3 regions of the Paenibacillus mesotrionivorans genome follow, and region 2 is predicted to be linked to each of the others. Evidence: riboswitches for the same ligand, from Rfam matches in the RefSeq annotation. Region 2 holds a riboswitch; each other region holds the start of a gene.
The links. A riboswitch is a leader RNA that binds a small molecule or an ion and turns the genes downstream of it on or off. The one in region 2 is predicted to bind cyclic di-AMP.

Region 1 (7,969 bases), on a different contig from region 2:
GTCCTGTGCCTTCCTCTGTGACGGTGCCGGTTATGCTCCCCGGAGAAGGCTGCAGTGTAAAGTTCAAGGTGGCCGCTTCTCCCGGAGCGGTCTGCAGTCCGGTAAGCGAGGTTTGGAAGAAGGGAGCAGTGGCCCGAATCTGATAGGCTGCTCCAGGCACCAGTGAACTGATGGTATATTGTCCGTTTACATTGGTAGCCGTTTCGGCCTGCACATTGCTGTTCCGGTCGAGAACTGTCACAGTGGCTCCGGCAATAGGCAGCCCGTCTGCGCCGGAGACGGTGCCGGATACACTGGCGGGGCTGGGGGCCAGCACCGGGTTGAATACGCGGGTCGCACCCGGATCCAGGAAAAAGTCCGCATTCTGCAATTGAAAATTGGGAGCGGCCACAGATACCGTAATGGAAACGCCCGGGGGTAAATTGCCGAGGCTGTATTGCCCATTGGCATCCGTCGTAACCGTAGCGATCCGCACATTGCTTTGGTTGGATACGTTCAGTACGGCACCCGGAACAGGAGCTCCGTCCAAGGCTGAGGTTACCGTGCCCTGCAGTGTGGCAGGCAGGGGCTGCAGCAGCACGTTCAGCACAATTCCTGTGTTTGCGGCAATGGATACATCGATGCTCTGGGGCAGAAACAGCGGATTGGTGAGGGAAAGGATATAATTGCCCGGCGGCACATTGGTGAGGCTGTATACGCCGTCACTATTGGTGACCGTGGATGATACGGGGACTGTACCGCCTTGGGCGGTCAGTGTCACAGTTACATCCGGCTGGGGCAAACCGTTGGTGTTCTGGACGAGACCCGAGAGGCTGCCTCCTGCTTGGACGGCCACCTCCAGTGAGCCGGTAATGTTCGGCAGCATATTGCCCGTGAATTGGTCGATGCCGGTTACGGTAAAGGAATTGAACGGCCGGGTCCCCGCCTGGTTGAACACCGCTCCCAGATTATAGGTCAGCTCCACTGTGGCGCCGCTGGCCAACGTCCCGATATTCCAGCTTAAGGTGGAGGTCAGCGCATTGAAGTTGGCGTTGCCGATGTTGACGGATGTAATCCGGAAGGAATCCACTCTGTCCGGCAGGAAAGGAATGGTGGCGAATACCGAGGAAGCGGCGCTGGAGCCCGTATTCGAGACGGTAAATCTTCCGTTTAAGCTGGCGATGCTGCCGGAAGGAATAGCGGACGGAGGGTTCACAAGGGACTGGGAGACAGACAGCTGAGCCCGCACGTTGGCTTGATTCAAGGTGACGGGATCGGAAAACGGCAGATAGTCCCGGTTTACCTGATTAGCCAGCGTTGAGGTGAAAAAGAGAAATCGCAGCACGGTATTGGCGTTAATGACAAGCTGGCTGAAGAAGGTGCCCTGATCCACGAAGTAATCCAGGAAGTAATTTTCCTGACCGCCAAAATTGGAGCCGTCCTGGGTGAGGGTAGCCCGGGCCAGGTCGAAATTGTTCACCGGCCGGGAGAAGTTGTTCCGCTCTGCGGGATCCGTCAGCGGATTGCTGCCCACCGACGTATTCTGGATCAGATTAATCTGGCTGGTGCCTCCGTTCAGCGTGAACATCCATTCGTAGCTGGACGGGTTGTTGTTCAAATCCAGCAGAACCCCCCAGGTTTGGTTCAAAAACCCGGTACGGGATCGGGGATCGCCTCGTAAACGGAAGCGGAAATACACGTTCCTTCCGTCATAGGCGAAATAGGCCGGAGGAAATTGGCTGTTGCCCACGATATCCAGACTGGCGGGAAAAGCGGGGTCCACATTGGCTGTGGGCGGCTTCCCGCCTACAGTAATGGGGGTAAATTGGACATTGCTCGGGAACGGCATGTTCTCACCCTTTTCGTCATATGCAAACTCCCCACATACTTATGAGCCGGCACATGGGAAAAGAATTCGGCCAACGGATTTTTTGAGATGCCAAAAAACGCCCCGCACCTGCCTCGAGGACAAGCGGGGGCGTTTGCGCCCATATAGCTATGCGGTTAATTGGCTTTAAAGCTGCACATTCGGATTGACATCCGCCTCATAATCCACGTTGTCGAAGCCGAAGCCGAAGAGCTGCAGGAAGTCCTGACGGTATCCTTCCAGATCTCCCAGCTCGGGCAAGGTTTCGGTAGTGATGGCCGACCATGCCTTGTTTACCTCGGCTTGGATGCCCTCGTCCATCTCCCAGTCATCCATACGGATGCGGCCTTCGGCGTCGGTGACAACCTCTCCCCCGGCTCCGTAGATCCGCTCCATCATCCGGGCCATCTGTTCGATGCAGCCCTCATGGGTTCCCTGGGCCTTCATTTGTTTGTACAGAAGGGAGATGTACAGGGGAACCACGGGTATAGCCGAGCTGGCTTGGGTAACCAGCGCCTTATTTACGGAAACATAAGCACGCCCGCCATAAGGAGCAAGCTCCGCTGTGATTTGGCGCGCCGCCACCTCCAGATCCTCCTTGGCCCGTCCGATGGTTCCTTCCTTATAAATGGCGTGGGTGACCTCCGGTCCGATATAGGAATAGGCGAGTGTAATCACATTGTCGGCCACCAGGCCTTCTTGGGCCAGCAGCTGCATCCACAGGATCCAGTCCTCTCCGCCCATCACCTTGATGGTTTGCCGGATTTCCTCGTCGCTGGCAGGCTCCATCGTAACTTCATTGACCACGCCGTTCTGCACATTCACTGATTTGTTGGAGAACGATTGCCCGATGGGCTTCAGCACAGAGCCGTACACCTCTCCGGTGACAGGATCGGTTCTGCGGGGGGCGGCAACGCTGTAGACCACCATATCCACCTTGCCCAGCTTCTCCCGGATTAGACGGACAGCCTCTTCCTTAATGGCCTGGGAGAAGGCATCGCCGTTCAGGCTCTCCGCTACCAGGCCCGCTTCACGGGCAGCCTTCTCGAAGGCAGCCGTGTTGTACCAGCCTGCGGTGGCTGTGCGGTCGTCCGTTGCCGGGCGTTCGAAGAAAAGCCCGATGGTATCGGCGCCCATACCGAAGGCGGCGGCGATTCGTGACGCCAGGCCATAGCCGGTGGATGCTCCGATGACCAGCACTTTTTTGGCTCCTGTCACAGGCTTTCTGGCCTGTACGGCAGCGATTTGGCGCCGCACACTTTCGGCGCAGCCTTCCGGATGGGCGGTGGTGCAGATAAAGCCGCGTATTTTCGGTTTAATGATCATATGGCAGGAGTTCCTCCCTGAAATCATGTGGTATTCCTTGTTCTTCATCATATATGTTAACCGGAGGTTTTTCAAGACCAGGTACTAAAACGAGGTGTTTCATCTTCTGGCTTTGGGGGTAAAAAGAAAACAAACCCCGCCGGAGATGAATCACGGCAGGGTTTGCTAGAAGGTGTGAGGTAATCAACGTTACGCTGCGGGTTCAGAGGTCATCTGGGTATAGAGCTCTTCCCACAGCACGCGACGGGCCGAAACATAGCGTTTCTTGTAGTAGGATTCATCCAGGCTGCTCTTGGTTACGCCCTCATCACTGGCGGAATGGGCAAACATTCCGTCGCCGATGTAGACACCCACATGCGAAATGCCTTTACCGCTGGTGTTGAAGAACACCAAATCCCCGGGACGAAGGTCGGATTTAGGGATCCAGTAGCCTTCTTCATTCTGGGAAACGGAGCTGCGGGACAATTCAAAATTGAATTGGGCGAACAGGTACTGGGTGAAGCCCGAACAATCGAAACCCTTCGTGGAAGTTCCCCCGGATTTGTAAGGGGTTCCAATAAGGGCGTCGATCTGCTCGTTCAACGGGGTGGCAGCCGAGGCGGTGCCTGCCGAGAAACTGAGCAGCATGACGGCAGCGACGAGTGCGACAACAGACTTTTTAAAGAATGAAAACAACAGGTAAACCCCTTCCTGGTGCCTGCGAGGTTAGCTGGAGGGTTCGGTTGAAGGTTCCCTATGGTCCCTGTACATCGAGACCAATTCACCCAGAGTGGTTCCCCCGTTTCCCGTAAACGGGAATTCGGCATGTTATTTTTTCCAAGTCTAAGTATTCTCCCCGCAGAGTCAAATTCCTCCCCTTCTCTTTAAAAAAAGATAAGAATTTCTTCAGATGTTCCGGAAAGTTCATTGAATGGACAAAAGAACCAGGTATTTCCAACCAGTTCTTGTCGAACCTGCCGGAAAACCTCCGTTTACCTCTTCCTACAATACGCCAAACTTCCGGTTCACCTGATTATAGTCCTGTACTTGTGCTTTATGGATATGTCCCGTGTACTACTATCTATTTTGTGAAAGTCGAAAATTGTTAGATATTGCCCTTGTGAGTTTCTTGTGAGCTTGTTATCGTATGATATAATCGGACGGATTTTTTTATTTATAGAGGGGCGTCATCATGAAATCGGCGGGCAAATGGATTGGAATCACCTCAGTTACGGTGGCGTTTATGCTGCTGGTTACGTTGTTATATACAGGGTTAGTGGAGAACAATGGTGCACCTCCGGCGCAGCAGGGTGTTCTTGACCTGCGGGGAATTGGCCTTCCGGAGCGCGGGATGGCTCAGCTGAGCGGGGAATGGGAGTTTGTTCCGGACAAGCTGCTGGAGCCGGGAGACCCTATGCTGGGCCAGCCGGGGGAAACCATCTATCTGGAGACCCCCTGGACCTGGCGGGGTAAACATGAGAACGGCGGTGTCCATGCTAAGGGTTCGGGCACCTACCGGCTTAAGGTGCTGGTGCCTAATGAGGAGACCATCTACGGCATTAAAATTACCAACATCCGTATGGCCCATAAGCTCTATATTAACGGAAAGCTGGAGGGCGAAAGCGGAACCCCTGCTTATACGCGGGAGGAGCACCGTCCGGGAAATACGCCTTATACGGTGTTTTTTTCATCGGATCAAGGCGAAATTGAGATTGTGATTCAGGTTTCTAACCATGTGTTCTTTAATGGGGGAGTTGCCAGACCGATCTTGTTCGGGGCCCAAAAGGATGTGATCATTCAGACGGCGCTGAGTCTGGGCGGGGATCTGGCCTGCGTGATGATTTTCACGTTGGTGGGCATCCACCAGCTTCTGCAGTATCTGCCCCGGCGGGAGGACCGGAGCTACCTGTATTGCGGGCTGTTCTTGGTGCTGATCGCCATTGGGCAGACTATGCAGGACGAGAAAATTGCCCAGCGGCTGCTGCCTGAGATTCCCTTTGACTTCATCTATAAGCTTCTGGACATCACGATTATCCTTTCTGCTCTGGTAGCGGTGCTGCTCTTCAGCTCTCTGAACAGCAAGATGATGTCCAAACGGACACAAACCCTTCTGATCTTGCCACTGGTGATATGCGTTGCCACCATACCGGTTATTCCTTACCATGCTTTTAATGATATCAAGCTTTATGTGATGTTTTATCTGGCATTTGTGGAGTTTTATATGGTGCTGGGAATGGCCAGGCTGTATGCCCAGCGGCAGAAGGGAAGCTATGAAAGCAAGGAGCTGCTGCTGTTTATTGCGGCTGTGGCGTGTCTCTTGATTTATCTGGTGGCGGACTCGCTGGCGAAGGAAAGCATGATGTCCTCGGATTTTATCGGCAAGCTGGGAGCGCTCATCTTCACGATTCTGATGAACATTCTGCTGGCGTTCCGTTTTGCCCGTACCATGGAGGAAACCAAGAAGCTGACTGGCCAGCTGGAAGCATCCAATCAGGCCAAGGATGAGTTCCTGATTATGACCTCCCATGAAATCCGCACGCCGCTCAACGCCATTATGAATATTACCTCCCACCTTCTGGACGAGGGGGAGAAGGCACTCTCCCCCAAGCAGCAGCAGGACCTGTGGCTGGTAAAGGATATCTCCGTCAAGCTGTCGATGCTGATGCAGGACTTAATCGACGTTACACGGCTGCGTCACGGGGAGATGAAGATGCAGATTACCTCCGTTAACGTCCGGTCGGTGGCGAAGATGGTGCTGGACATTCTGCAGTTTGAGCTGGCCGGCAAAAAAGTCGTGCTGCAAAATGAAATCTCCGCTGCGCTTTGGGTGCAGGCAGATGAGAACCGCCTTCGTCAGGTGCTGTACAATCTGGTGCATAATGCCATCAAGTATACGGTAACGGGAAGTATCACGTTGAGCAGTACGGTAACGGGGGATGCAGCCTTGATCGCCGTAGAGGATACGGGGGCAGGGATTGCACCGGACAAACAGCGGAGGCTGCTGAAGAAAGAGGATCCCTTCGGTTATGATTTGCCCGCAGAAGGGTACTCCGGAATGGGAGTGGGTCTGTACATCTGCCGCAAGCTGGCTGAAGGGATGAATGGCTCCCTGGATATCGACTGGTCCGAGCCGGGCAAGGGCACCCGGATGATGATCGGCCTGCCGGTGGAGCAGGCTGCGGCTTCTTCCGCGGAGGACGGAAGCGGAGAGTTCCCGCGCCGCCATTCCAATGCCCTCCTGGAGCCATTGGAGGTTCTGGGGGAGTACAAAGAGACCATTCTGATCGTGGATGACGAACCCTCCAATATTTATACCTTACTGAATATTCTGCGCCGTTATCCCTACAATCTGCTCTCCGCCTTGTCCGCCAAGGAAGCCTTGGCTCAAATTGCCCGGCATCCGGACATTGATCTGATTATTCTGGATGTGATGATGCCCGAGATGTCCGGCATCGAGCTGTGCCGGATGCTCCGGGAGCAGCATTCGATCCTTTCGCTGCCCATTCTGTTCGCAACGGCCAAGGACCGTTCCCAGGATGTTGCGTTGGGCCTGGCTGCAGGCGCCAACGATTATGTGACCAAACCCTTCGAGGGGGAAACCATGCTGGCCCGGATCCAGACACTGCTGTCTATGAAATCCTCCTTCCAGGAGGCCATCCGCAATGAGCTGGCGTTCCATCAGGCGCAGATCAAGCCGCATTTTCTGTACAATGCGTTAAGCGGTGTCATCTCGTTCTGTTATACCGACGGGGAAAGGGCGGCTTATCTGCTCTCCCGTCTCAGCCAGTATCTGCGGTATATTCTGGATGTGGACAGCCATGAGCTGCTGGTGCCGTTAAGCCGGGAGCTGGAGCTGATCGAGGCCTATGTGGACATTGAGCGCGCCCGCTTCGACGACCGGTTCGAGTTTGTCAGCCATGTGGAAAAAGAGCTGGAGGAATTTCCGATCCCGTCCCTTTGCATCCAGCCCTTCGTGGAAAATGCCATCCGGCACGGCTTCTTCGACCAGGACGGCAGGGGGACCGTAAGCCTGACGGTGGAGAAGGATGAGGGAGGTGTGCGCGTAACCGTTGAGGACGACGGCACCGGCATCCCGCAGGAGGTTCTCGTCCGGATTACGGGAGCAGGCAGACCGGGCGACGGTGTCGGCATCGGGATTCTCAATATCCGGCGCCGCCTGGAATCCATTCCCGGCGCCTCCCTGCAGATTGCCTCCGAGCCGGGCAGGGGCACCAGGATCGTTATGCGGCTGCCGCGGGATGAGGAGGAATAAAACGTGGGAGAGGGGGAGAAGGGAATGTTCACGGTAGTCATTGTGGAGGATGAAAAGCCCATTCTGGAGCTGATGAAGGTGGTTGTGGGCCGCAACCCGCACTGCCGGATTATCGGCGCCTTCAACAATCCGCTGGAGGCATTGGAGAAGCTGCCGGAGCTTAAGCCGGACATCGCCTTCCTGGATGTGGAGATGCCCAAGCTATCCGGGATTGAGCTGGCCCAAAGGCTGAACGAATGCTGCGAGGGCACACGCATCGTCTTCACCACCGCGTATAAGGAATACGCCCTGGAGGCGTTCCGGGTATTTGCCTTCGATTATATATTGAAGCCGGTGATGACCAGCGCTATCGACCGGATTACCACCCGCCTGCTGAAGGAGGCCGACCGGACGGGAAGTCCGGGCGCATCAGCACCTCCCGAGCCTGTTCTTAAGGCCTCCATCCATTGCCTGGGCAGCTTCGAGGTGCGGAGTCCCGAGGGTGAATTGGTGCGCTGGCCTACCCGGAAAACGGAGGAGCTGTTCGCCTATCTGCTGTGCTGGCC
Region 2 (7,969 bases):
GTGTTGATGCTCACGGCCAAGGACGATATTTCCGACCGGGTAAAGGGGCTGGACCTGGGAGCCGACGACTATCTGGTGAAGCCCTTTGCCCTGGAGGAGCTGCTGGCCCGGGTAAGAGCCCTTCTTCGCCGCAAGGGCCCGGAAACGGCCGACCAGAAAACCAACCGCATTCAATATGAAGATATCATCCTGGATCTGGATACCCGGGAGGTGTTCCGGTCCGGCCACCGAATAGAACTGACCACGAAGGAATTTGATCTGCTCCATTTGTTTATGATGAATCCCCGCCGCGTGTTGTCCCGGGATGTAATTATGGAGAAGGTTTGGGGTTATGATTACAGCGGCGAATCCAATGTGATGGAGGTTTATATCGCGCTGCTCCGGCAGAAAACGGAGGAGCACGGCGGCAAGCGGCTGATTCAGACCGTCCGCGGAGCCGGTTACGTTCTGAGAGGAGAGTCCTGATCACCATGTCCATCCGCCTGCGCCTGACCCTGTGGTATTCCACTGTGCTGGCAGTCACCTTGCTGGTGTTCGGCGTTTCGCTGTATTTTATCGCATCCTATATTCTAATGGACAATAAGAAGGACGAAATGCGCCAGATGGGAATGGAGGTGCAGTCCCAGATTAAACCCGTTGCCTTCCAGCTTAACGGCAAGTGGGTGTTCAGCAGCATCCGTCTGCCCCCCTTGGACCAGTTCAAGTACCCGGGTTATGTCATGCAGGCCCTGGATACAGATGGTAAGTTTATCCAAAGCACCACCAACCAGGTGCTGCCCCTGACCTATAATGCGGAGAAGCTGGGGGCAGGTGAGTCCAGCTTCTATGTGTACAGCATGAGCGGGTTCCCCTTGCTTGTCCTGAATATGCCCCTGCAATACTCCGATAATGGGGAAATGAGACTGGCGGCTGTGCTGCAGATTGTCGTCAGCATCAATGAGATCAGCCAGAATTTGTATACATTGAGATTGGCGCTGTTGTTTTTGTCCGTGTGTGTTATTCTGCTGGCGGCTTCGTTGGGGTTGTATCTGGCGCGTACGGCGCTGCGTCCCATTGAGAATGTTATTACGGCGGCGCAGCAAATTGAGAATGGCGCCGATCTTGGGGTGCGGATCGAATACCATGGACCGGAGGATGAGATTGGCCGGCTGACCAGCACCATCAACAGCATGCTGGGCAGAATTCAAGGCGCCTACAGCGAGCTGGAGGAGTCAGACCGGGCACAGCGCCGGTTTGTCTCCGATGCCTCCCATGAGCTGCGGACTCCGCTAACCACTATCCGCGGCAATGTGGACCTGCTGGAGAAGATGTGGAGCTCCACTGCAGGCTCCGCTCCCGGCCATGCTTTGACCGATCCCGAGAAAAGAACCATGTCTCTGGAGGCTATGCGGGATATCTCCGGGGAAGCCGCCAGAATGAGCCGGCTGGTAAACGATCTGCTGGCTTTGGCACGGGCGGATGCCGGGCACGAAATGAGGAAGGAACCGATTATGATCCGCGATGTGGTGGAAGAAGCGGCGCGCAAAGCCCAGCATCTTCCTCGTAGCGCCGTATGGGAGACAGGGGACTTCTCCGTGCTGGACGGAATCGGCGTTAACGGAAGTCGGGACCACCTGCAGCAAATGCTGTTTATCTTCATTGAGAATGCCTTCAAATATACACCGCAGGGTACGGTCCGGATGGATGCTTTGGTCAGAGAGGAACAAGTGGGCATCCGGATTGCGGATACGGGAATCGGTATGGACAAGGAAGAGATTCCCCATATCTTTGAGCGTTTTTACCGGGCGGATGAATCCAGAGGGGTGACGGCCGGAACCGGCCTGGGACTGTCCATCGCCAAGTGGATTATTGACGAACATGGCGGGTCTGTGGAGGTCACCACAAGGCTGGGAGACGGAAGCACCTTCCTGGTGTGGCTGCCGGTTTTCTTCCGGGATATGAACAATTAAGCCGTAAGACGGGCTTGAACGGGGGGCAGATACACGCGGATATGCTATAATCAGGTGGAAGGAGGCGAGTCCTAATCATGGAAGTCATCAAAATTACACCCCGCGGATACTGCTACGGTGTGGTGGACGCCATGGCTCTTGCCATGCGTACTGCCCAGAACTTGAATGTGCCGCGGCCGATTTATATATTGGGGATGATTGTACACAATGCCCATGTCACCGATTTTTTCAAGGAGGAAGGCATTATTACCCTGGAGGGCCCAAACCGCCTGGATATCCTGGAGAAGGTGGAAAAAGGCACGGTGATTTTCACCGCCCACGGCGTTTCTCCCGAGGTGCGCAAGCGCGCACTGGAGAAGGGGCTGACAGTAGTAGACGCTACCTGCCCCGACGTGACCAGAACCCATACTCTCATTAAGGAAAAAAGCGCGCAGGACTACCAGATTATTTATATCGGCAAAAAAGGCCACCCCGAGCCCGAGGGCGCTATCGGCGTCGCTCCCGGACAGGTGCATCTGATTGAACGGGTCGAGGATGTGGAAGGGCTTCAGCTGGATTCGGAGCGGATTGTGATTACCAACCAAACCACCATGAGCCAATGGGATATCAAAAATACCATTAACCGGTTGATTGAAAAGTACCCCCATGCCGAGATTCACAATGAAATTTGCCTCGCCACCCAATTGCGCCAGGAGGCGGTAGCGGAGCAGGCCAAGGAAGCGGAGCTGACCATCGTGGTGGGGGATCCGCACAGCAATAACTCCAACCGGCTGGCACAGGTGTCCGAGGAGATTGCCGGTGTGAAGGCTTACCGGATCGCAGATCTGGGAGAGCTTGATCCGGAATGGCTGAAAAGCATCGATAAGGTGGCTGTTTCCTCGGGGGCTTCTACCCCCACACCCATCACCAAAGAGGTAATTTCATATCTGGAGCAGTTCGACCGCAATGATCCGGCCACCTGGGAAATCAAGCGGACCGTCAATATGAAAAAGCTGATCCATGCGGTGCGGCAGAAGTCGTAACGGTCCCCAAAAAGTGAAGCCAAGCTCTGGGGGTAAATTCCGATTACTTTTGGGGGAGCCCCGGAAGTGCTCAAAACCTTACATGACGCGTCTCCGGAAGGCGAATTTGCCTTTCGGAGACGTTTTTCCAGAAAAAAGGCTTGACGCGACGGTTAGAATAGTCTATATTTGCTTTAATGATTAAAAGCGAAGAAGCGCACAAGCGTTGAAGCGAAACAATAGCTAAGGGAGAGTGCCAGGGATGATCGTAGTCACTTCGAATAAAACCAGCCAAGAACGGATTAATGAAATCGTCCGTTATATAGAGAAGCACGGATTAAGCGCTCATGTTTCCATGGGAGAGGATCGCACCGTTATCGGTATTGTCGGGAAATTCGATTCGCAGCTGGCTGAGCATCTCCGTCAGATGTCAGGTGTGGAACAGGTTGTCCGCATCTCCAAGTCCTACAAGATGGCCAGCCGGGAATTCCATCCTGCCGATACTGTCATTAAGATTAAGGGAGTGGAAATCGGCGGCAGCGAGCTGGTGATTATGGGCGGCCCCTGCGCGGTGGAAACTCCTGAGCAGATCGACGAAATCGCCCGTCTGGTGAAGCTGGCGGGCGGCCAGGTTCTCCGCGGCGGCGCCTTCAAGCCCCGCACAGGCCCTTACAGCTTCCAAGGGATTGGTACAGAGGGACTCAAATGGATGAAGGATGCCGGCGAGAAGCATGGCCTCTTGACTATCACTGAGGTTATGACTCCGGAATACGTGGATATTTGCGCCGAATACGCGGATATTCTCCAAGTGGGCACCCGGAACATGCAGAATTTTGACCTTCTGCGCAAGCTGGGTACCATCCAGACTCCTGTTCTGTTGAAGCGTGGCTTCAGCTCTACCTATGACGAATTCCTGAATGCGGCGGAATACATCCTGGCCGGCGGCAACCCCAATGTTATGCTGTGCGAACGCGGCATCCGCACCTTCGAATCGTACACCCGGAACACACTTGACTTGGCAGCCATCCCCGTGCTGAAGTCCTTGTCCCACCTTCCGGTGATTTCCGACCCCAGCCACGGCACAGGCCGCAGAGAGCTGGTGGTCCCGATGACCAAGGCATCCGTAGCCGCAGGCTGCGACGGATTGATTATCGAGATGCATACGGACCCGGACAACTCGATGACCGGCGATGGCGTGCAATCCCTGTTCCCGGATCAATTCTCCGATCTGCTGGCTGATCTGGAGAAGCTGGCGCCCCTCTGCGGGAAAACCCTGAATACCCGCAAGGAACCGATTCTCGCAGGCTCTTGGAAGAAGTAATATTCGGATTTTGAAATTCCTTATTAATGAAGGAAAAGGCTTATTTCCCTGGATCTCCAGTGGGATAGGCCTTTTCATGGTGAATTTGTGAACATTTATTCAGAGGGTGTAAACAATCCTAACACGACCCAAAAAAATACCTTACATAAGTATTGACGACCAAAAATGAAGGCTTTATAATAATGGCAAGTTGAGTAAAAAATTGAACAATGATCGCCATTTTAACGGTGAATGTTCGGAATTAGGGAGGGTAATTATCCATGTCTGTTCAAAAAGTGCTGGATACCATTAAGGAAAAGGGTATTGAATGGGTTGATTTTCGGTTTACTGACATTGGCGGCAAATCCCATCACTTGTCTGTTCCCGCTGTAGAAGTAGAGGCTGAAACCTTCGAAACTGGTGTTGCTTTCGACGGTTCCTCCATCACCGGCTTCCGGGGAATCGAAGAATCCGACATGGTAATGATGCCGGACACGGACTCTGCCTTTGTTGATCCGTTCACTGCACATCCTACACTGGTTCTGCTTTGCGACATTTATACTCCTGACGGAGTCCGTTATGACCGCGACCCCCGCAGCATCGCTGTGAAGGCCGAAGAATACCTGAAAACCACCGGACTGGGAACAGACGCTTATTTTGCTCCTGAATCCGAGTTCTTTATCTTTGACGATGTACGCTACGAAAGCGGCATGAACAAGTCCTTCTATGAAGTGGACTCCGAAGAAGCTGCATGGAACACCGGCCGCAAGGAAGAAGGCGGCAACCTGGCCTTCAAAACCGGCGTTAAGGGCGGTTATTTCCCGGTAGCTCCTACTGATACCCAACAGGATATCCGCTCCGAAATGTGCCGTCTTCTGCAAGAAGCTGGCCTGCGCATCGAGCGTCATCACCACGAAGTTGCCACTGCCGGCCAAGGCGAAATCAACTTCCGCTTCAGCACCCTGACCAAAACTGCCGACAACCTGCAAAAGTATAAATATATTGTGCAAAACGTTGCCCGCCAATACGGCAAGGTTGCAACCTTCATGCCGAAGCCGCTTTTCGGCGACAACGGCAGCGGCATGCACGTGCATCAATCCATTTTCAACGACGGCAACCCGCTGTTCTACGAAAAAGGCGCATACGCCAACCTGAGCCAAATGGCGATCTATTACATCGGCGGTATCCTGCACCATGCACCGTCTCTGATCGCATTGACCAACCCGTCCACCAACTCCTTCAAGCGTCTGGTTCCGGGTTATGAAGCACCGGTTAACCTGGTATTCTCCAAGGGTAACCGTTCCGCGGCTGTACGTATCCCGATCGCTGCCGTAACTCCGAAGGGCTGTCGCATCGAGTTCCGTACTCCGGACTCCACTGCAAACCCGTACCTGGCTTTCGCAGCTATGCTGTTGGCCGGTTTGGACGGCATCAAGAACAAGATCGACCCGACTGCTCTGGGTTATGGTCCGCTGGACAAGAACATCTACGAGCTGTCCGACGAAGAGAAGAAGGAAATCCGCAGTGTACCGGGCTCCCTGGAGGAAGCTCTGGACGCTCTGGAAGCCAACCACTCCTTCTTGACCGAGTCCGGCGTCTTCACCGAAGACTTCATCGCCAACTTCATCGAACTGAAGCGTGCTGAAGCCAAGGCTGTCGCCATCCGCGTTCACCCGCACGAATACTCCCTGTACTTCGGAGTGTAATTCCATTACCCTTATTGATCGCAGCCCCCGGTTCTCCGGGGGTTTTTTTGTTGTTGAAGGTGCGGTGGGGGGATTCTGATTTATTATCCAACTGTAATATTTTGAGGGTTGATGCAGCTTTGGCGGGTATGGTAGCCTAAATAGAGCCGAATCCGGTATGGACGCTTCCATATAAACAACCGGTACGGGGGATGATTTACAGGGGTGAATGCGCGCTGCTGTCAGGCGCCTAGGGAGCAACCTTCTTCCCGAACCCGTCAACTAACCTCGGAGGCAGAGAATCATCCGGCATTATGCGGATGAAATACTCAGGAGGTCCATCATCCATGCCAATCTTTAACCAAAAGAAATGGGTTGCAGGCATAAGTGCTGCAGCAATTTCTCTCTGTGCGTTTGCGGCTCCCGCGGCGCATGCTGAGGTCGCTCCTTTGGCGGAAACGCTTTCTGTCAAGGTGCAGGTCAATACGGAGTTGATTCAGTTTCCCGACGCCCAGCCCTTTATTGATGACCAGGGACGTACCCAGGTGCCCGTCCGTTTTGTAAGCGAGGAATTGGGCTATCAGGTGGATTGGTCCCGCCTGTCCGACGGACAAATCAATGTGCAGCTGAAGAATGACGCAGGCAAAACCCTGACTCTGGAAACAGGCAAAACCATGGCCATGGTGGATGGGAAAGCTGAGGCTATGGACACCGCAGCAGTGCTGCGCGACGGCAGGGTTTATGTGCCCTTGCGGTTTATTTCGGAAGCAAAAGGAATTAGGGTGCAGTGGGACTCCAGCAATTTTATCGCCATTCTTAATGAAGACGGCAACTATCACGCGCCGGCCTGGTATGCGCCGCGGATGAAGCTGGTATCCACATTTACGGCCACGGCATACTCAGCCGATCCCAAGGAAAACGGCGGATATGGGGCAGTGGACTATTTCGGCAATCCGTTGAAAGTGGGAACTGTCGCGGTGGATCCATCCGTTATCCCGCTGGGCACCAAGCTGTATGTGGAAGGGTATGACTTTAACGGTCTGCCGGTAGGCGGGATGTTTGCGGAAGCTACGGACACAGGCAATGCCCTTAAAGGGAACCGGATCGATCTTTTTGTGCCGGGAACCCGTGAGGAGCTGAAGAAGTTCGGCTACCAGCAGGTGAAGGTGTATCTGCTTCCCTGAATCGGAAGCACCAGACACAGGCCATTCGGAGCCATTCTCCGGATGGCTTCTTTTTTACTCTGCGGAGCAAGAAAAGAATGGAAGAAAACTTCACATGTCTCGTTGGAATTCTGCTGTTTATTCTTTCGATAAAAAATATTTATCATGTAAAAATATGGTTCATAACCGCTGTAAAGAATAAAAGAAAATTTCTGTGAATGCGCTTAAAGCTACTTGATGAACCTATTGAATCTTGCTATCATAGACACAAACGTGAAGGGTTGGTGTGGAATTTCATGACTAGAGCCTATAATTTTAATGCAGGGCCTGCGGCGCTCCCGCTGGAAGTATTGCAGAAGGCGCAGGAAGAGATTGTTGATTTTAAAGGGATCGGCATGTCCATCATGGAGGTATCCCACCGCAGCAAGGAGTATGAAGCGGTAAACGACGAGACCCAACAGCTGCTTCTTGAGCTACTGGAGCTCCCTGCCGGCTACAAGGTACTGTTCCTGCAAGGCGGTGCCAGCACGCAGTTCGCCATGCTTCCTATGAACCTGCTCACCGCAGGCAAGGTAGGCAGCTATGTTATGACCGGCTCTTGGGCGGAGAAGGCCATCCAGGAAGCCAAACTCATCGGAGAGACCCATATCGCCGCCAGCTCCAAGGAAGGCGTTCTACATATTCCCGCTTTGAGCGAAATCGAAATCCCGGAGAACGCGGCATATCTGCACGTGACCTCCAATGAAACCATTGCAGGCACCCAATACCAGGAGTTCCCGGATACAGGCAGCATTCCGCTGGTATCGGATATGTCCAGCGATATCCTGTCCCGGCGCATCGACGCCTCCAAGTTCTCCCTGATCTACGCCGG
Region 3 (7,969 bases), on a different contig from region 2:
GTCCGCCAGGACTGGATGGACAAGCTCCAGCTTCAAGAGCCCAAAACTCTGGACGATTATTACAATGTTCTGAAGGCCTTTAAGGAAAAGGACCCGGACGGCAACGGCAAGGCGGACACCTACGGCCTGAGCACAGCGGGCCTCTATGAAATCCAAGGGTTTATGAGCGGGGCTGGGGTCAAGGCCGGTTATGTGACGAAGGATGGCAAACGGACCATTCCCTATGCCTCCGAAGCCGCCATTCCTGTATATGAATGGTTTGCCAAGCTGTACAAGGAAGGCATTCTTGATCCCAACTTCGCCACCAACGACGCCGGAAAAATGCGTGATCTGTTCCTGACCGACCGGGTGGGCATGGTCACCTATTGGGATGCCTGGGTGGGCATGTTCAACAATACCCGGCTGCAGAAGGACCCGGCTACTGCTTTCAAGGCCAAGGGGCTGCTGCCTGCCCAAGGACCTGACGGCAAGGTGATCATGCGCCGGGGCGACCCCAATGTCTGGATCATTCCGGTGAACTCCCCAGACCCGGCCACAGCCATGAAGTTCATCGAATTCTGGAGCACGGAAAAAGGCAATATTCTCGGCACTCTGGGCATTGAGGGCACCGACTATACCGTAAAGGACGGCAAATATGAACTGACCCAAACCGGAAAGGATCACAGTCAGGACCACGGCTCGCCGTTTATCTACAATACCAAGTGGCAGAATCCCTTCGGACTTTTGCCCGGTGTTAAGGATGCCCAGGAGCTGGTGCTGAAGCATGCCACCCTGGAAACCACCGGCTCCAGCTGGAAGGAAGTGGAGAAGATTCTGAACAACTATGCGCTTCAGGCCATGCAGGGGAAAATTCCGGCAGCCGATGCGGTGAAGAAAATGAATGACGAGTTGAAGGCTGCCAAGCAGATTGACTAGAGTCTCACGCATGAAAGGGCGGTGAACGCAACATGGCTGCGGATAACCAACTGGCAGTCCCTCATACCGGGAGCCCGGAGGCACAGGGCCCCGCTATCCGCCGGGGAAGCGGACGGCGCGCTGCCCGAAGTCTTTCCCTGCTGCGCAGGCTGTGGCCGCGGTACGGTATTTTCTATGTAATGATGATCCCGGTGGTAACCTACTTCCTGACGTTTTCCTACTATCCGCTGATGCGGGGGCTCGTTATCAGCTTCCAGAAATTCCGGGTTATCGGCGACCGCCCCTTCGTGGGGCTGGACAATTACCGGACGGTGCTAACGGACCCGGATTTCGGGAGGATGCTGGTGAATACCCTCATGATCGGCGGAGGTATCCTTGTCCTGGGTTTTGCCGCGCCGCTGGTGGTGGCCCTGTCCCTAAACGAGGTGGGAAAGGTCTGGTTCAAAAAGCTGACGCAGATGATTGTGTATCTGCCCCATCTGTTCTCTTGGATTGTGGTGGCGGGCATCTGGATTTTTATGCTGACGCCGGACGGCGGGTTAGTGAATGAGCTGCGGGAGTGGTTCGGCCTGCCTCCCATCCACTTTTTGGCGGAAAAGAATTACAGCCGGGCGGCCATGGTACTGGCGGCGGTCTGGAAGGATGCCGGGTATACCTGCATTATCTATCTGGCTGCGATTGTGGGGCTGAATCCCGCCTTATACGAGGCTGCCCGGATAGACGGTGCCAACCGCTGGCAGCTGGTCCGCCACATCACCCTGCCGCAGCTGGTGCCGGCCATGCAGGTGGTGCTGATGCTGTCCGTCATGGGTGTGCTGCGGATATTCGATCAGATTTTCGCCATGCGCAATCCGGCTATCGAACGGTATGTGGATGTTCTCATGATCTACACCTACGAAAAAGGTCTGGTGAAATTCGATATGGGCGTCGCCAACGCCGCAGGATGCCTGGTCATTGCAGCTACGGTGCTGCTGACCCTGGCCGTGCGCCGGTTGGCGGGAAATGGAGAGAGGTGATCACGTGAAGGCGGTGCAAACAACGGCAGATAACCGGGGATTACGGGGCGGCGCGGATTTTGCCGGGCCAGGCGGCAGGAGGCAGCCGGGGCGGCAGCGGTCCGGAGGCAGCTTAGGGGGCGCTGTTTTCGACATCCTCAACACCCTGTTCCTCCTGCTTCTGGTATCGACGATGGTGATCCCCTTGCTGAATACACTGGCCCTCTCCTTCTCCGATGGTCTTGCTTCCATGGAGCCCCGGATTATTCTCTGGCCGGAGGCCTTCAGCACGGAGGGCTATTCCACCGTGTGGAACAAAATCCAGCTGGGCCGTCCCTTCTGGAACAATACCCTCGTCACTCTGTGGGGAACTGTGGGCCATGTCTGTCTGTGCGCCCTGGCCGGGTACGTCCTGATCCAACGCGGGTTGCCGGGACGAAAGTTCTTGACGGGATTTATTATGCTGACGATGATGGTCCCCTTCGAAACCATCATGATCCCCGTGTACATTGTGAACAAGGAGCTGGGGCTGCTTAATTCTCTGTCGGCGCTGGTCATTAACGGCATTTTGTCAGGCTTCAGCATTCTTCTGATGCGCAGCTTCTTCGGGGCGGTGCCGTGGGAGCTGGGGGAATCCGCCAGGCTTGACGGGGCCGGAGAGCTGCGCATATTCTTAACCTTATATGTCCCCTTGTCCGCGGCGGGGCTGGCAACCATCACCCTGTTCGAATTTGTGGGCAAATGGAACCATTTCACACCGGCCGTGCTGTTTCTGAGCGATCCGGCCAAATATACGCTGCAGGTGGCCCTGAAGGCGTTGATCATTGACACCTCCTCCACCTCCAGCAATTTTCTGATCACCAAAAATGTGCGAATGGCAGGCATTGTGATTGCCTTATTGCCGTTAGTTATCATTTATCCGTTTGTCCAGCGGTTCTTTGTGCAGGGAATCATCGCGGGGGCAACCAAGGAATAGGAGGCGGGCCCATGCGGCTGGAGCTTATCCGGGACATCATGTCCCATGAGGAAAAAACATATATCGAGGTGCCCTTTACGGTGCCGGAGCATGTGGAGCGCCTTTCGGTATCCATGAAGGTGGAGTATTTGGCGGGTGATGCTCCTCCGAAAATCCGCAGCGCACCAGACACAAACGTTGTCTCTCCGGCAACGGCGGCTAAACCCTCGGCCAACAGGTTTGGCATCCGCCTTCCCTCCCCCAAAACCACCATTGTGGATTTAGGTATCCGGGATTCCGCCGGGATGAGAGGGTGGAGCGGCGGCGCCCGCAGCTTCTTCGAAATCGGGCCGGAGGAGGCGACACCGGGTTATTTGCCGGGAGAGGTGACTGCAGGCGAATGGAAGGTCCTGCTGGGTGCTTACCGGATTCCCGCCGCCGGCTGCCGCGTCATTCTTGAGGTGCAGCTTGCCGAAGCGCCAGGCCGCTGGCTGAAGGGCGAGCTGCATGCCCATACCAACCATAGCGACGGGCACTATTCCCTGCCGGAGGCCATTAAGCTGGCGGAGCAGGCAGGACTGGATTTTCTCGCCTTAACGGACCACAATACCGCAAGTCAGAATCTGGCCCGCCACCGGCTAGAAACGGATCTGACCCTGATCCCGGCTATGGAGCTGACCACCCTCTCCGGGCATTGCAACCTCTATGGGCTGGAAGCTCCTATCAGCGATTTCCGTTCTCTTCACCCGGAGGATACGATCCAATTGTTGACCTCCGCTAAAGAACGCGGCGCTTATATTTCGCTGAATCATCCCCATTGCAGCAATTGCGGATGGACGTGGGGCTTTGATGTGCCCCATGACTGGGTGGAGGTTTGGAACGGCCCGTGGCGGGAGGATAACCTCAGGACGCTGGTGTGGTGGCAGGAGCAACTGGAAGCTGGACGGAGACTTACCGCTGTCGGCGGCAGCGATTTTCACCGGCCCCACCCGTATATCCGCCATGGATCTCCGTGCAATTGGATTTTTGCCCACGGGCGTTCGGTTGATGCCATACTCCGCGCAGTAGACCGCGGGCGGGTTACCCTGTCCCATTCCCCGGAGGGGCCGCGGTTGACCATCTCCATCGGGCAATGGGGAATGGGTGACGTGGTCCCTGCCGCTCTTGCAGAGGGGATGTGGCTGGATGTACAGGCTTCGGGCGGACTCCTCCGCGGCGATGTGCTGCGGGTTTACTCCGCCAATGGCTTGGAGGAGGAACGGATACTGGACGGCGGGGCTGGGGACGGCAATGGAGATGGAAATGGAGCATCCGATTGGATCAGAACCGGACCTGGCAAAGGATCCGGTGATGTGGCCGGCCTAGGCGGGAACAATGGCACCCTGCTGAAGCTGGTTTCCCATAACCGCCTGTTTTACCGGGCGGAGCTGTGGCGGTATGCGGAGGAAGCCGGCGGACTGTCGATGATTGCCATGACCAACCCGATCTACCTTTCAGCCCAATAGCATATGCTTCCGCAGGCCAAAAAGGCCGGTCCTGGATTCTTCACCAGAGCCGGCCTTTCATATGGCTTTTTTCATCATTCCGCTTCAGCTGACCTCCGCTTCCTGTTCCACGGGCATAACCCGGTTCCATAATACTGCGGGCTCACAGACCACAGCCTTGGCGGCATGAAGCCTGTCTAAGAGCTCCGGAAGTTCCAGCTGATCCAGAGAAGCCAGCCGCTCATGGCAGGGGCCGAACTTCATCACAGCGGTTGTGGCGTTGGGGACAACAACCGTGTACAAACCGGCTTGCATGGCTGCCTCCGCTCCTGCCGGAGAGTCCTCGATGGCCGCCGTCTGCCGGGGTCGTACCCCCAGCATCCGCAAGGCTTGCTGGTACAGCTCCGGGTCCGGAGCCACCCGGGTGGCGTCATCCACGGTCCGGATACAGTCAAAATAAGAGGCAATCCCCCACTTCTGGAGGTGGGGATCGATCTCCCGCCGCGGTGCGGCGGACACCAGGCCGATCTTAAGACCCATGGCTTTGGCGCGCACCAGGGCATCCATTACCCCTGGCCGGAGCTCTTCTTGTTCCGTGAGTTCGGCACACCGGCTGCGGATCGACTCCCGGAAGGCATTCAACTGCACCGGGAGTTGCATCCGGCCAAGTAAATCCTCGTAAGGGTTGAAGCTTTGGAAGCCTGTGCCGATGCACTGCGCATACAAGGACCAGTCCAGCTCCGCACCCTGCTCGCGGTAAGCTTCCAGGAAGCTTTCGTAACGGGGGGTTTCCGTATCCAGAACAGTCCCTCCAAAGTTAAATATGACCGCTTTGATCATCGTCTCTCCTCCCTTCCTGCTTCAATTGATTCACACCTTCGCATCAACAGGCCTGCCTCCGGCATGATGGGGGAGCGGGATAGATCCGTCAGGAACAAACATGGTAAGCCAGCTGGAATTCGGGCATTGGAAAAACAACAAAAAGAGCCCTTCAAACAAGGGCCCGACTCTACTTGTATAAGCAAAGTAATGACCCATCTCCATGCTGACGAGGTTAGCTGACGGACTCGGGCAGATGGCATCCCTACACGCAATAACTGCATGATTCGCCCCAAAAGAATGGTTCCCCCGCTTTCCGGTATGTTACCCCGGAAATTAAGCGTAGTTTTATGCTACTTCAAAAAAACTGAAAAGTCAAATATTTTATTGCCTGGATTGCCGCGGATCCCGGTGGGCGGATTGTACTCGGTTTTTCATATACGATTGGTCACTTGGGCCTCTGTTCAGCCATTTGTACTCGGTTTTTCATATACGATTGGTCGTTAGAGCCTCAACCCGGCCAATTGCATGTAAAACCGCGCCAACACTAGCTGGCGCGGTTCTCATCATCCTTATGAGAGTTTACTTGTTGTACAGCCTGTAGAGGATAACCGCGGCTTCTGCTCTGGTTGTGTTTCCAGTCGGATTGACTTTGTTATCGCCGCCTTCGATCAGCCCTTCCTTAATCATGGCCGCTACGCTGCTCACCGCATAGGAAGCCACCTCGGACTTGTCGGCGAATTTCTCCAGATCCGCTGCTGCCCCCTGCTGATTCAGCTTCTTCTCCAGCTTCAAGGCTCTTTCTGTCAATACCATCATGTCCTGCCGGGTGATCTTGATATCGCTGCCGAATTTGTCGTTGTCAATGCCGTTCGTAATGCCTAGCGCTTTGGCAATGGCAACCTCTTGATAATAATAAGCATTTTCCTGAACATCGCTGAAATTGCCGTTTGTCTTTGCAGTCAATCCAAGTGCCCGAACAAGGGAATACAGGAAGTCCGCCCTGGTGATATCGGCTGCCGGATGGAATACACTCCCCTCTGTCTTGAGAATATCCTTGGACGCAAGCACTTCGACCGCACTCTTAGCCCATGCCACCGTCCCGAGATCTGTGAATGTCTTGGACACGTATGCTACCGCGTAGCCGTTGAAATGAGTGGTTTTGAAGGTTACCATACCAGTTTTGGAGTCGTAGCGTCCGCTCGGTATTGTAGTCACATTTCCGTTTCCGTCCATGCTCCAAACCACAATCATTTCCGGATTCTTCAATTCATCCGCAGTTGGCTTGTAAGGCACGGATACAGTTACAGGTGCGCTTGGGTTGCTCCAGGCCGTCTCTTTTCCGTCCACCGCAAGGGTAAGCTGTATGACCGGTCTATCGCCAAGGGCAGCCTTCACTTCCGGCGCGAGCTTGGACTTGTCGCCTTTGCCAATTTTCAGTGCCACTTCCTTGCCGCTGCTTGCCGTTGTGCCGGCCAGCAGGTTACCAGGGATGACAACCTTGCCCAACTCCGTGGACAGCGTGAGCTTGTGTTCCTTGGTTCCACTTATCAGCGCCGCAGCAGGCAACCCTACGGCGTAGGCATTCACTCCTTGGGCTGCAGGGATCTCCAATGTCACATTCTTCGCCAGGAACTCCTTTACTTTTTCCAAATCAGGTGCCGCAACAGATACGATTCCATTCTCCACAGTCGTCTTCACAGTTACCTTCTGCCCTGAAACAACCGAAGCGGCAGGCGTAGGTGTTGGTGAAGACGATGTTTCACTGTCGGAAGAGGAAGGAGAATCTGTTTTGCCGTTTGTTACTTTTATGGTGTATATCTTTACCGTACCGTCCTCAGCGGTTACCTCTACCTTAACATCCGTTGCTGCACCCGGTGTCAGAGATATGGTGCCGGAGGCTGTGCTACTGGGGACAACCGTGCCGTCCATTTTAATGGTTGCCTTGTTATCTGCGGCTGTGGCAGTCACCTTCACGCCCGTCGAATCCTGCAGGGAAACACTATACTGGATGGTTGCTGCGGCAAATGCCGGATCAAGTGTCCCAGCGCTCAGCGTCAACCCGCTGAGATTCGCGTTAGAGGATTTTACCGGTGCGGGCGTTTTGGTGTTGGTCACCTTGATCGTATAAATCTTCTCCGTACTCCCGTTCTGCGCAGTGACTTTGACTGTAATCAAGGTCTCACCTGCCGGTGTGTCTATGACGGCGGAGGCCGTTCCGCTTTCCACTGCCGTACCGTTTATCTTTATGGTTGCCTTGCTGTTTTTTGCCTCCGGTGTTACTTGAATGCTGGCAGCATCCTTCAATGCTACCTCATACTCGGTGGTCGCCGCATCGAATGCCGGATCAAGTGTGCCCGCACTCAGTGTCAAGCCGCTGAGATCCGCAATTGTATTAGCGGGTGTATAGATTCCAAGATCGCCAAGATCAATCCCATAGCTGTTCTGGAGCTTCCCGTATTCACCCTCGAAGAAGCTATCCAGGTAGGAATGCCCCTGAATGAACCGGTCCGGGTCCATGGCGCCATAGTAACCGGCATTGGCATTGTTCTGACCGTCAAACAGCACATAGCTTCCTTGCCACCCTGAACCGGCTACGCCCCAACTGATGATATGGTCGATATACGGGGCGAATTTGGTGAACAGTTTGTACAATAACGCGTACTCATAACCAAGGGCGTCAGACTGTTTGACATTAAGCACTGCGGGAGCAGTGGCGCCGCCGCCGGGAGCGTCCGTCGGAATCTTAAGGTCAAGCTCGGAGTAGGAAATGCCGGACAGAAGGCCCCGGTCAACGAGAG

Region 1: it holds a riboswitch for cyclic di-AMP, as region 2 does, so the genes downstream of both, ACI1P1_RS25720 (C40 family peptidase) here and ACI1P1_RS04580 (stalk domain-containing protein) in region 2, are expected to answer to the same signal.
Region 3: it holds a riboswitch for cyclic di-AMP, as region 2 does, so the genes downstream of both, ACI1P1_RS03300 (HAD family hydrolase) here and ACI1P1_RS04580 (stalk domain-containing protein) in region 2, are expected to answer to the same signal.

What each region holds. Positions count from the first base shown of each region.
Region 1 covers NZ_JBJURJ010000021.1:64,882-72,850, reverse strand. The annotation lists gene ACI1P1_RS25730 (carboxypeptidase regulatory-like domain-containing protein) at 1-1,828, opposite strand, end outside; gene fabV (enoyl-ACP reductase FabV) at 1,994-3,172, opposite strand; gene ACI1P1_RS25720 (C40 family peptidase) at 3,362-3,847, opposite strand; cyclic di-AMP (ydaO/yuaA leader) riboswitch at 3,852-3,987, opposite strand; gene ACI1P1_RS25715 (hybrid sensor histidine kinase/response regulator) at 4,344-7,424, shown strand; gene ACI1P1_RS25710 (response regulator) at 7,428-7,969, shown strand, end outside.
Region 2 covers NZ_JBJURJ010000003.1:19,894-27,862, reverse strand. The annotation lists gene ACI1P1_RS04605 (response regulator transcription factor) at 1-465, shown strand, start outside; gene ACI1P1_RS04600 (sensor histidine kinase) at 471-1,949, shown strand; gene ACI1P1_RS04595 (4-hydroxy-3-methylbut-2-enyl diphosphate reductase) at 2,027-2,971, shown strand; gene aroF (3-deoxy-7-phosphoheptulonate synthase) at 3,213-4,271, shown strand; gene glnA (type I glutamate--ammonia ligase) at 4,532-5,956, shown strand; cyclic di-AMP (ydaO/yuaA leader) riboswitch at 6,091-6,240, shown strand; gene ACI1P1_RS04580 (stalk domain-containing protein) at 6,283-7,119, shown strand; gene serC (3-phosphoserine/phosphohydroxythreonine transaminase) at 7,395-7,969, shown strand, end outside.
Region 3 covers NZ_JBJURJ010000002.1:189,872-197,840, forward strand. The annotation lists gene ACI1P1_RS03280 (extracellular solute-binding protein) at 1-915, shown strand, start outside; gene ACI1P1_RS03285 (ABC transporter permease subunit) at 948-1,931, shown strand; gene ACI1P1_RS03290 (carbohydrate ABC transporter permease) at 1,936-2,886, shown strand; gene ACI1P1_RS03295 (CehA/McbA family metallohydrolase) at 2,898-4,370, shown strand; gene ACI1P1_RS03300 (HAD family hydrolase) at 4,455-5,189, opposite strand; cyclic di-AMP (ydaO/yuaA leader) riboswitch at 5,379-5,521, opposite strand; gene ACI1P1_RS03305 (cadherin-like beta sandwich domain-containing protein) at 5,751-7,969, opposite strand, start outside.